Regions from separate parts of the Paenibacillus sp. UNC217MF genome, predicted to be linked through region 4. Evidence: riboswitches for the same ligand, from Rfam matches in the RefSeq annotation. Region 4 holds a riboswitch; each other region holds the start of a gene.
What was found. Region 4 has a riboswitch for cyclic di-AMP ahead of BP95_RS0113290 (C40 family peptidase). Riboswitches for the same ligand answer to the same signal wherever they lie in the genome.

Region 1 (2,202 bases), on a different contig from region 4:
ATTAAAATTCAAAATTTGCATAAATCGTATGATAAATTGGAGATTTTAAAAGGGGTAAATGTCTCTATTGATCGTGGTGAAGTGGTTGTAGTCATAGGCCCTAGCGGATCCGGAAAGAGTACTCTCCTTCGTTGCATTAATTTGCTGGAAACTCCGACACAAGGGGATATCCGATTCGAGGATCAGTGCATCACTGACAAGTCGCACAACATTAACAAAACACGTGAAAAAATGGGGATGGTATTCCAATCGTTCAACCTATTTCCCCATATGACCGTGCTGCAAAATATTACCCTTGCTCCAATAAAGGTGAGACATGTGCCAGAAGCTGAAGCAAATAAACTAGCAATGGAGCTGCTTGGTAAGGTTGGCTTGGCGGATAAGGCCAAGGCATTCCCTAGACAATTGTCCGGTGGACAGAAGCAGCGTATCGCGATTGCGCGAGCACTTGCTATGCAGCCGCATGTGATGCTGTTCGATGAGCCGACATCAGCGCTTGATCCAGAGATGGTCGGCGAAGTGCTTGAGGTCATGAAATCACTCGCCGGAGAGGGAATGACGATGGTAATCGTAACTCATGAGATGAACTTCGCACGTGAAGTGGGCGATCGTATTTTGTTTATGGATGGCGGCAATATTGTGGAGGAAGGTTCTCCAGACCAATTATTTAACCATCCTAAGCATGCTAGAACGCAGGATTTTCTAAGCAGAGTATTGTAAAGAGGTATTGTAAATATATAGGTGTTCGAATAGGCATCCTTAGGGGGTGCCTATTGTTGTTTGCTGAATTATGTAAGCGTTTTCGTTTACAAATCTGAAATATGTGCTATGATGGAAACAGAAAGATTACAAAAATGTCATCTCTGATTACAAATTTGTTATGAAATAAAAAAAATTTGAAGCTTCAATCCATTGGGGGGCGCGGGTTCCAGAGAGTTACCATCATATTCCTGCGCACAGGTTACAAAATTGTGATATGATGCAATCCGAGCCGAAACGACACACCCGTACGGGGGATTATTGACCGGTGTTCGATATTACGAGAACACCTTGGGGTGAATCGCTTATTCCGCAACTTGGAATGGCGTAGGGGAACTCCTTGACCCGAATCCGACAACTAACCCCGCAGGCTAATGCACAGGAGGAAAACAAAACATATGCGTAAAAGAATTACACTAACGATTACAGCAGCTTTACTTGGACTTGCGTCCATTCTTCAAATTTTGCCGGCACAGGCTGAGCCCTATACGGTAAAAGAAGGAGAAACGTTCTATTCAATTGCTAAGAATTACAACATGAGTGTTGAATCCGTATTGTCGGCAAACCCGACAATTAATCCGAAAAATCTGTATGGTGGACTCTCCATCGAACTTCCAAGCCCTGTTGTTCAAAAGTCGGTATTGGAAGGGATGCCAGTCAATAATGCTTTGGGTGTAGCAAAAAATGACGAACAGGCAGTCAAAACGGCTTCGAATAATCAGAAAGCAGCAGTACAACAAGCTGCTCCTAAAAATGTAGTTCAATTGTCCTCTGGACGTACAGCGACATACAAGAAAACGATAAGCATGCGTGCAACAGCCTACACAGCTCATCCGAGTGAAAATGGCAAATGGGGCGCAGTAGATGCATTGGGTAATGCATTGAAACTAGGTACAGTTGCGGTCGATCCAAAAGTGATTCCGCTTGGTACGAAATTGTATATTACGGGATATGATTTCAAACACTTACCGACAGGCGGTATGGTTGCTGTAGCTACGGATACAGGCGGTGCAATCAAGGGGAAAAAGGTTGACATATTTGTACCGGTAAGCAAGAAGACAGGCAACACATTCGGCGTGCAAGACGTTAAAGTATATGTGTTGAAATAATATCTACTATTATATATAGATGTAGATGAATACTTACAATAGCAATTGAACAACAAGCCTCGCCATTATGGCGGGGCTTGTTTTCTTATTCCTTCTTTTCCTTCTGATCTTGGAGTAGATCAGGCAGGGTGACGAATTCATATTTCCGCTCCCTTAACTGCTGAATAATTGATGGGAGTGCTTTCACGGTTCCATGCAGATACCCATTTTGTGTGCTTCCGCTGGCATGCTGCAATACGATGGAACCTGGGCGTACCCCACGCATCACATTTTGCAAAATACGTGAAGCGGTTAATCCACGCCAATCGTTTGTATCTACATCCCAATTGACGAC
Region 2 (2,202 bases), on a different contig from region 4:
CCTTCTGGGTGTCGGTATAATTCCCGCTCATTTTTCGGGCCTAACGCATAAGCCAACGTTAATGGCCCAAGACGGCCTGCAAACATCGTCAGGCTCAGCAGCACTTTTCCGATATCTGATAAATCCGCCGTCAATCCCATTGATAACCCTACCGTTCCGAAGGCCGATGTTGTATCGAATAATATCATCAGGAAGCTATGATCTTCTGTTGTCGACAATATCATCGATACGATAATGACCAAGAACAATGACAGCAACGTTAGCGTAACTGCTTTGAAGATACGATCCTTGGCGAGTCGATACCGGTAAATGACGATATCTTCTTTCCCGCGAATCATAGCAAATACAGCTCCAATGAGAATGGCGAACGTCGTCGTCTTAATACCACCACCAGTGGATCCTGGTGATGCCCCGATGAACATCAAAAGAACCATAAAAAATTGCGAGGCTTGGCGCATGGCTCCGATGTCAATCGTATTCGCTCCAGCGGTACGCGGGCTGACAGATTGGAACAGGGATGCCCAGAACTTCTCCCAACCATTCAAACTGCCTAACGTGCGTGTATTGGTAAATTCAAATATAAATATAACGACCGTTCCGATTACAATGAGCAATCCCGTCATCGTTAACACGATCTTCGTATGCAGAGACAACTTGCGAGTACGCTTATATTCCACCAAATCGGACAAGACGATAAATCCAATCCCGCCAAGGATAATAAGCAGCATCGATACCAGGTTAATAATAGGGTCTCCGACATAGCTGGTTAAGCTCGAAAACGGCCCACTGACAGAGCCGAATAAATCAAAGCCTGCGTTATTGAAAAAAGAAACAGCATGGAAGAAACCGAAATAAATGGCCTTGCCTAGCGGAAGATCAAATGCCCATCGCACGGAGAACAGTACAGCTGCCGTCCCCTCGATACATACCGCAAACAAGATCACTTTACGGATAAGGCGCACGATGCCTTCCATGCTGCCCTGATTAAGCGCTTCTTGCAATATAAGCCTTTCCTTCAGCGATATCTTCTTCTTCAGTGCTAATGCGAACAGCGTTGCCATTGTCATGAATCCAAGCCCGCCAATTTGGATGAGCAGCATGATGACCACCTGCCCGAATACGGTAAAATGAGTGCCCGTATCCACCACAATGAGCCCCGTCACACAAGTTGCTGACGTTGACGTGAACAATGCATCGAGGAATGGCAGCGGAATCCCATCCGCATTTGATATCGGAAGCATGAGTAGAAATGCACCCAATAATACAATTGCTGCAAACCCTACAACCAGAATTCGCGGTGGTGTCAGATTAAATCGAATGGCCTTTTTTGTTCCCTCCACGGGAGTCACCTCTTTTTTTCCCCACGAAAAAAAGCACTGGAAATCCAATGCTATCGCTGGTATCCTGACGTACATGCCTACGAGGTTAGCTGTCGGATTCGGGCACGTTCAGGCTGCCCTAATCGCAAGTGGATTCTATGCATCCACAACTGCGATATTCACCCCATTTATCGGGTCCCCCGCTTTCGTTCATTCACGAAACTCGGCTTGTATGCAATTCATAACGAGATTATATACGTTTCCCCTGCAGCATACAAAGTCAAGGAATGAACAAATTAACCAGAATAAGACGAAAAACTTGAAGAAATAGCGCTTACAATCCCCCATTTTCTTCAATTGTATTCAAAACACTCATTTTCGCTAGGTGTTTCTTCATTTTCTCTGCTGGACTTTACAAAGTTGAAGTAGATAAAATGAACAAATAAGCAACCATACGCTAAATGTGTGATGGAATGGAGGTTCCAACATGTCCTATGTATCCAAGCCGCTTCTGCTTTCTTCTGTGGCCGGATTTCTATTATTCCTCATTGTTCAGGTATTCATTCCCTTTCAGCAGACAGAAGCCATGATGGAATCAGCAGCCAGCCAATCCCTCTTAACCAAAGAGAAAGCAGCGCAAAAGGCACTCACATTTGTACAGGACTTAAAAAAGTTCCATATTTCAATTACACCTGAAGAAGATACTGCTCCAACCGTCATTTATCGCAGTCAATCAACGGTTTCCGGCTACATGAGCAAGGAGAAGCTGACCGCTTCATTTCAGAAATGGGAATCATCCAGTCCCTATGATACTTTTCAGGTATTATTGAATATGAATCGGGCTGGAAAATCCGGTGTCATGCGCATTGACGTTCACATGACA
Region 3 (2,202 bases), on a different contig from region 4:
TAATGGGCGATTGGCAAAGCGATTGGAAGGTATTGGCGTTCATTCCATATGCCGAATCAATACGACGGAGCCGAAGGCGTGGGCCGTCCCTCATGTCCCGATTGGCCGAATCTATGTGTTTGAACAGAGCTTTGCGCTTTCCTGCCGGCTGCTTCAAATATGCCGGCAATGGACGACGGATCCGATCACAATCGTGACGAAGCGTCATCATCCGCAGTCGATCTACCGATTGCTTGGTGCAAATTACGTCATTTATACGCAATCGGATCAAGTTTCATTTTTACTATCAGATATCATCTAATTTATCCATATAGGCAATGCTCACCGCTGAATCCCATTCATGGGAACGGGGGAACCAATGTTAGTGCGCCAGCTGTACATCTGCAGTTCGCGCAAGGGGTGAATCCGGCACAGGAATCCGTTCCTGGCTGGTAGGGCGACTCTTCGCGCCCGAATCCGTCAGCTAACCTCGTAAGCGTCCAAGGAGGCAGCCTTTATTTCGTCGTGGAACATTACGCGCACGTTTATTTGACGACGCGCGAAAAAAGCCACACGGAAAGGGTCCCTCTTTCCGTGTGGCTTTTTGTGTTGCCTGCGCGTTCCTACAGAGCGAGAAGTCTTGGTAGGTCGGGATCGCGGCAGCATTGCCTGGAGAGATGAGAACCTTATTCAGGAGGAGGAAGGGACTATGTTTGATGCAGTCATGATGATTCTTCTCGCACTGCTTGGACTAAGCGTAATGGGCATTCTCCATTGGTGCAAGGCGGAAGTGGATGAACGGGGTGATCGCTCATGATGATCGTGTTATTCACCTTGATTACGGCGCTGTTCATTTATTTGTTATATGCCTTAGTCAAGCCGGAACGATTTTAGTTTGGGCAGAGTGATTGTTGATATTTGTACATTAGAGAAGGGTGGAACGGAACAATGAGTGCAATCGAATGGATCGCCATTGGAATTACCTTATTGCTTGCCTTGGCGATAGCGCGTCCGATCGGAATATATATGGCAGGGGTGTTTGATAATAGCGGAGCTCCAAGACCGTTGGACCTTGTATTTGGTCCGATAGATCGTTTTTTATTTAAGTGTTTCGGCATTAAGGATCAATCGCAAAGCTGGAAGGCATACGCCTTTACAGCAGTTGCCACGAACGTGCTAATGATTGTGGTGACGTATGCAATATTCCGCCTTCAAGGGGTATTGCCGTTGAATCCGAATGGCATTCCTGGCATGGAACCGGGAGTAGCATTCAATACGGCGATCAGCTTCATGGCGAATACGAACTTGCAGCACTATAGCGGTGAAAGTGGACTGTCTCCGCTGTCACAAATGACGGGCATTATTTTCTTGATGTTTACGTCACCTGCTACTGCGCTTGCGGCAGTAATGGCGATTATTCGCGGTTTGACTGGCAAGCCGCTCGGCAACTTCTTGGCAGACCTTGTGCGTTCGATTACGCGCATTTTCCTGCCTATTGCGATCGCTGCCAGTGTACTGTTCATCTGGAATGGGGTTCCGCAATCCTTAAGTCCAATGGAAAGTGCAGTAACCGTTGAAGGAGCAGAGCAGCACATTCCGCTCGGCCCTGTAGGAGCTATGATGTCGATTAAGGAGCTTGGCAACAATGGCGGCGGCCACTTTGGAGCGAACTCCGCACATCCATACGAGAATCCGAACGGTGTGACGAATTTAATTCATATTTTACTCATGCTGATGCTGTGCACGGGGCTGCCGTTTGCCTACAGCCGCATGGTCGGCAACAAGAAGGAAGGGCGAGTGCTGTTCGTCTCCATGGCGATCTTGTTCCTCATTATGCTCGGATCATCGCTTACGGCCGAACATATGGGCAATCCTGTGCTGAACGCAGCAGGATTAAGTGGAACAGGCAGCATGGAAGGGAAGGAAGTGCGCATTGGCGTTGTGCAATCGTCACTGTATTCGGTCGTTACGACTGCATCGGAGACGGGCGGAGTCAATAATATGCATGACACGCTGACACCACTCGGTGGCTTGATCCCGATGGCGAATATGATGCTGAATACCGTATTCGGCGGCGTCGGTGCTGGATTTATGAACGTGCTGCTGTACGTCATGATCGCCGTATTCCTATCCGGTCTCATGGTCGGACGGACACCTGAATTTTTGGGCCGCAAGCTGGAAAGTAAGGAGATGAAACTGCTGGCGGTTACCTTGCTGGTGCAT
Region 4 (2,202 bases):
GTCCACATCGGCTTCTCTGTCTTCCTTACTCGTGGCAGTGGCACCGTTTGTAATCGCTTGGTTCATTGGCGGCTGGCTTGTTCATCAATTGTTCTTATTCCTTAACTTCGGCGCTGCCTCAGAAACACCGTTAATTCGATCTGTGACAGCCGGAACTCGTCGCTTGCTTCCCATTCTAGGATTGTCACTTCTCTTTATTGGTATCACTATTGGCGTAGGCATATTGTCCACAACGGCGGCGGCCGTGTTCACCGGAATTACCGCACTCATTATTCAACAGGCATTGCCTGCCATTATGACTATACTTAAAATGTGGGGATTGTCTGCACGCCACGCTGTCTGGCAGGAAGCAGAGCAACAGATGAAATAATGGGGGTTCTGATTGAACGCAATTTAGTTACAGAGTTATAAAGTTACAAAGTTACAAAGTTACAAAGGGTTACGATGATATTGAAGCAGCGTAACCTAACAAAATGAATTAAAAAACTTGTCTATCAGCGAAAAAAACGCTGATCTGACAAGTTTTTTTCGTGTCAAGGACAAAAAATATTTGTCAAAGGAATTTCCGTCTGTTACAATAAATCTAGATTTATTACAACTTTGTCATGAAAGCGGCACTAACTCTTGCAAAATTGTTACTATCGCACGCAGCAATACATATTCCAAAAACCAGAATGCCGAGTTTCCGGGCGGACCGGAAAGCGGGGGAACCAGTTTTTACGGGTGAATTGATCTTGTAACACAGGGATCATAGGGGTCCTTCAACCGAACCCTCCAGCTAACCTCGCAGGCACGGAAGGAGCTTTCCCTTTGAAGAAGAAGCTAGTGACAGCGGTGCTCGGACTGAGCGTTCTGTTTACTTCGTTCAGTGCAGGCAGCACATTCGCAGCATCCAAAATGGACAACACGATTGAAGGTTTGCTTGGCATTTCGTACAAGTATGGTGGTACAACAACGAAAGGCTTTGACTGCTCCGGATTTACGAAGTACGTGTTCGACAAGTTCGAAATTGATCTTCCTCGCACATCTTCGTCGCAATTTGACGCTGGTGAGAAAGTTAGCAAAGACGAGCTTCGTCCAGGAGACCTGGTCTTCTTTGACACAAGCGGCAGCAACGGTGTATCGCATGTCGGCATTTACGTAGGCGACAACAAATTTGCACACGCTTCGACAAGCAAGGGTACGCGCATCGACAGCCTTAGCATGGACTACTACGAGAAGCGCTATGTAGGTGCACGTCGTGTAATGAGCGAGAATGACTTCTCGTCTATCGCTACTGAAAATCAATAATATCAATAGTTTGATTGTTTACTGCACTCTTATAATGATATGAACGACTACATAACCCGATGAGAAGCGCTACGCGCCTTTTCGTCGGGTTGTTTCATGTTACCCTCATTATCCGCGCAAATCCAACTTCTTTATCCTATGCATCTCTGCATGTCAACGATTCGTGCTTTTATCTATCTTTACGAAATATTTCTTTTTCGGTTTCAACCATTCTCATCGCCATTAACGACACAAGGACATGCGCTTGTACGCATGTCCCAATATCTTGTCTGGATATTCACTATTTTTGCATAGACGCTTCTGATTTACTTGACTGACCCATTCGATTCTTGGAATTTCGCCTTAATCTCTTCTGGTGTGAGCCCATCCGCCTCCGCTCGATGCTTTTCTTCCTCGTGCTGAAGCTGAGTCTGACGATCCTCGACATGCTTCCCATTAATGTGATGTTTCTCGTGGAACAGTCGTCCTTTTATGCCTAATTTCTCGCGTAATTCCTGGTGAATTTGCTTGTTGGTCTTGCCTTCTGTCGAAATTCCGTGTTTCTTAGCTAGCAATTGAAGCTTCTTCTCGCGCAGCTGCTTCATTTCTGCACGAAGCTCCTTCATTTGTGCCTGTACTTGTTCTAATTGCTTATCCGTCTCCGTGCTCTGCTGATTCGGCTGTACAGCCTGAGATGAAGTGACCACTCGTACAGCAGCTTGCTCCCTGCTCTTATCTGTTGCAGCATCTAGCGCAGTTCTGCTTTGCGCTGCTGCAGGTGAAGCCATCAAGAGAAGCATTAGGCACGTCCACGCTGCTACGGTTGAATTGCGTTTCATAGGTTCCACCTCCTTATGTAAGGGATGGCTATAGTATGTTCGTAATTCCTGAAATGAAACTGAAAATAAGCTAAATATTCACTTAGAGAGAATG

Region 1: it holds a riboswitch for cyclic di-AMP, as region 4 does, so the genes downstream of both, BP95_RS0119240 (3D domain-containing protein) here and BP95_RS0113290 (C40 family peptidase) in region 4, are expected to answer to the same signal.
Region 2: it holds a riboswitch for cyclic di-AMP, as region 4 does, so the genes downstream of both, BP95_RS0127540 (TrkH family potassium uptake protein) here and BP95_RS0113290 (C40 family peptidase) in region 4, are expected to answer to the same signal.
Region 3: it holds a riboswitch for cyclic di-AMP, as region 4 does, so the genes downstream of both, kdpF (K(+)-transporting ATPase subunit F) here and BP95_RS0113290 (C40 family peptidase) in region 4, are expected to answer to the same signal.

Annotation. Positions count from the first base shown of each region.
Region 1 is NZ_KK366027.1:726,892-729,093, reverse strand. It holds gene BP95_RS0119245 (amino acid ABC transporter ATP-binding protein) at 1-720, shown strand, start outside; gene BP95_RS0119250 (amino acid ABC transporter permease) at 1-5, shown strand, start outside; cyclic di-AMP (ydaO/yuaA leader) riboswitch at 980-1,148, shown strand; gene BP95_RS0119240 (3D domain-containing protein) at 1,158-1,868, shown strand; gene BP95_RS32685 (polysaccharide deacetylase family protein) at 1,954-2,202, opposite strand, start outside.
Region 2 is NZ_KK366030.1:139,414-141,615, reverse strand. It holds gene BP95_RS0127540 (TrkH family potassium uptake protein) at 1-1,340, opposite strand, end outside; cyclic di-AMP (ydaO/yuaA leader) riboswitch at 1,400-1,558, opposite strand; gene BP95_RS0127535 (CPBP family intramembrane glutamic endopeptidase) at 1,807-2,202, shown strand, end outside.
Region 3 is NZ_KK366030.1:209,411-211,612, forward strand. It holds gene BP95_RS0127850 (hypothetical protein) at 1-301, shown strand, start outside; cyclic di-AMP (ydaO/yuaA leader) riboswitch at 316-493, shown strand; gene kdpF (K(+)-transporting ATPase subunit F) at 796-873, shown strand; gene kdpA (potassium-transporting ATPase subunit KdpA) at 928-2,202, shown strand, end outside.
Region 4 is NZ_JMLT01000022.1:50,076-52,277, reverse strand. It holds gene BP95_RS0113295 (hypothetical protein) at 1-370, shown strand, start outside; cyclic di-AMP (ydaO/yuaA leader) riboswitch at 666-807, shown strand; gene BP95_RS0113290 (C40 family peptidase) at 811-1,290, shown strand; gene BP95_RS0113285 (hypothetical protein) at 1,596-2,108, opposite strand.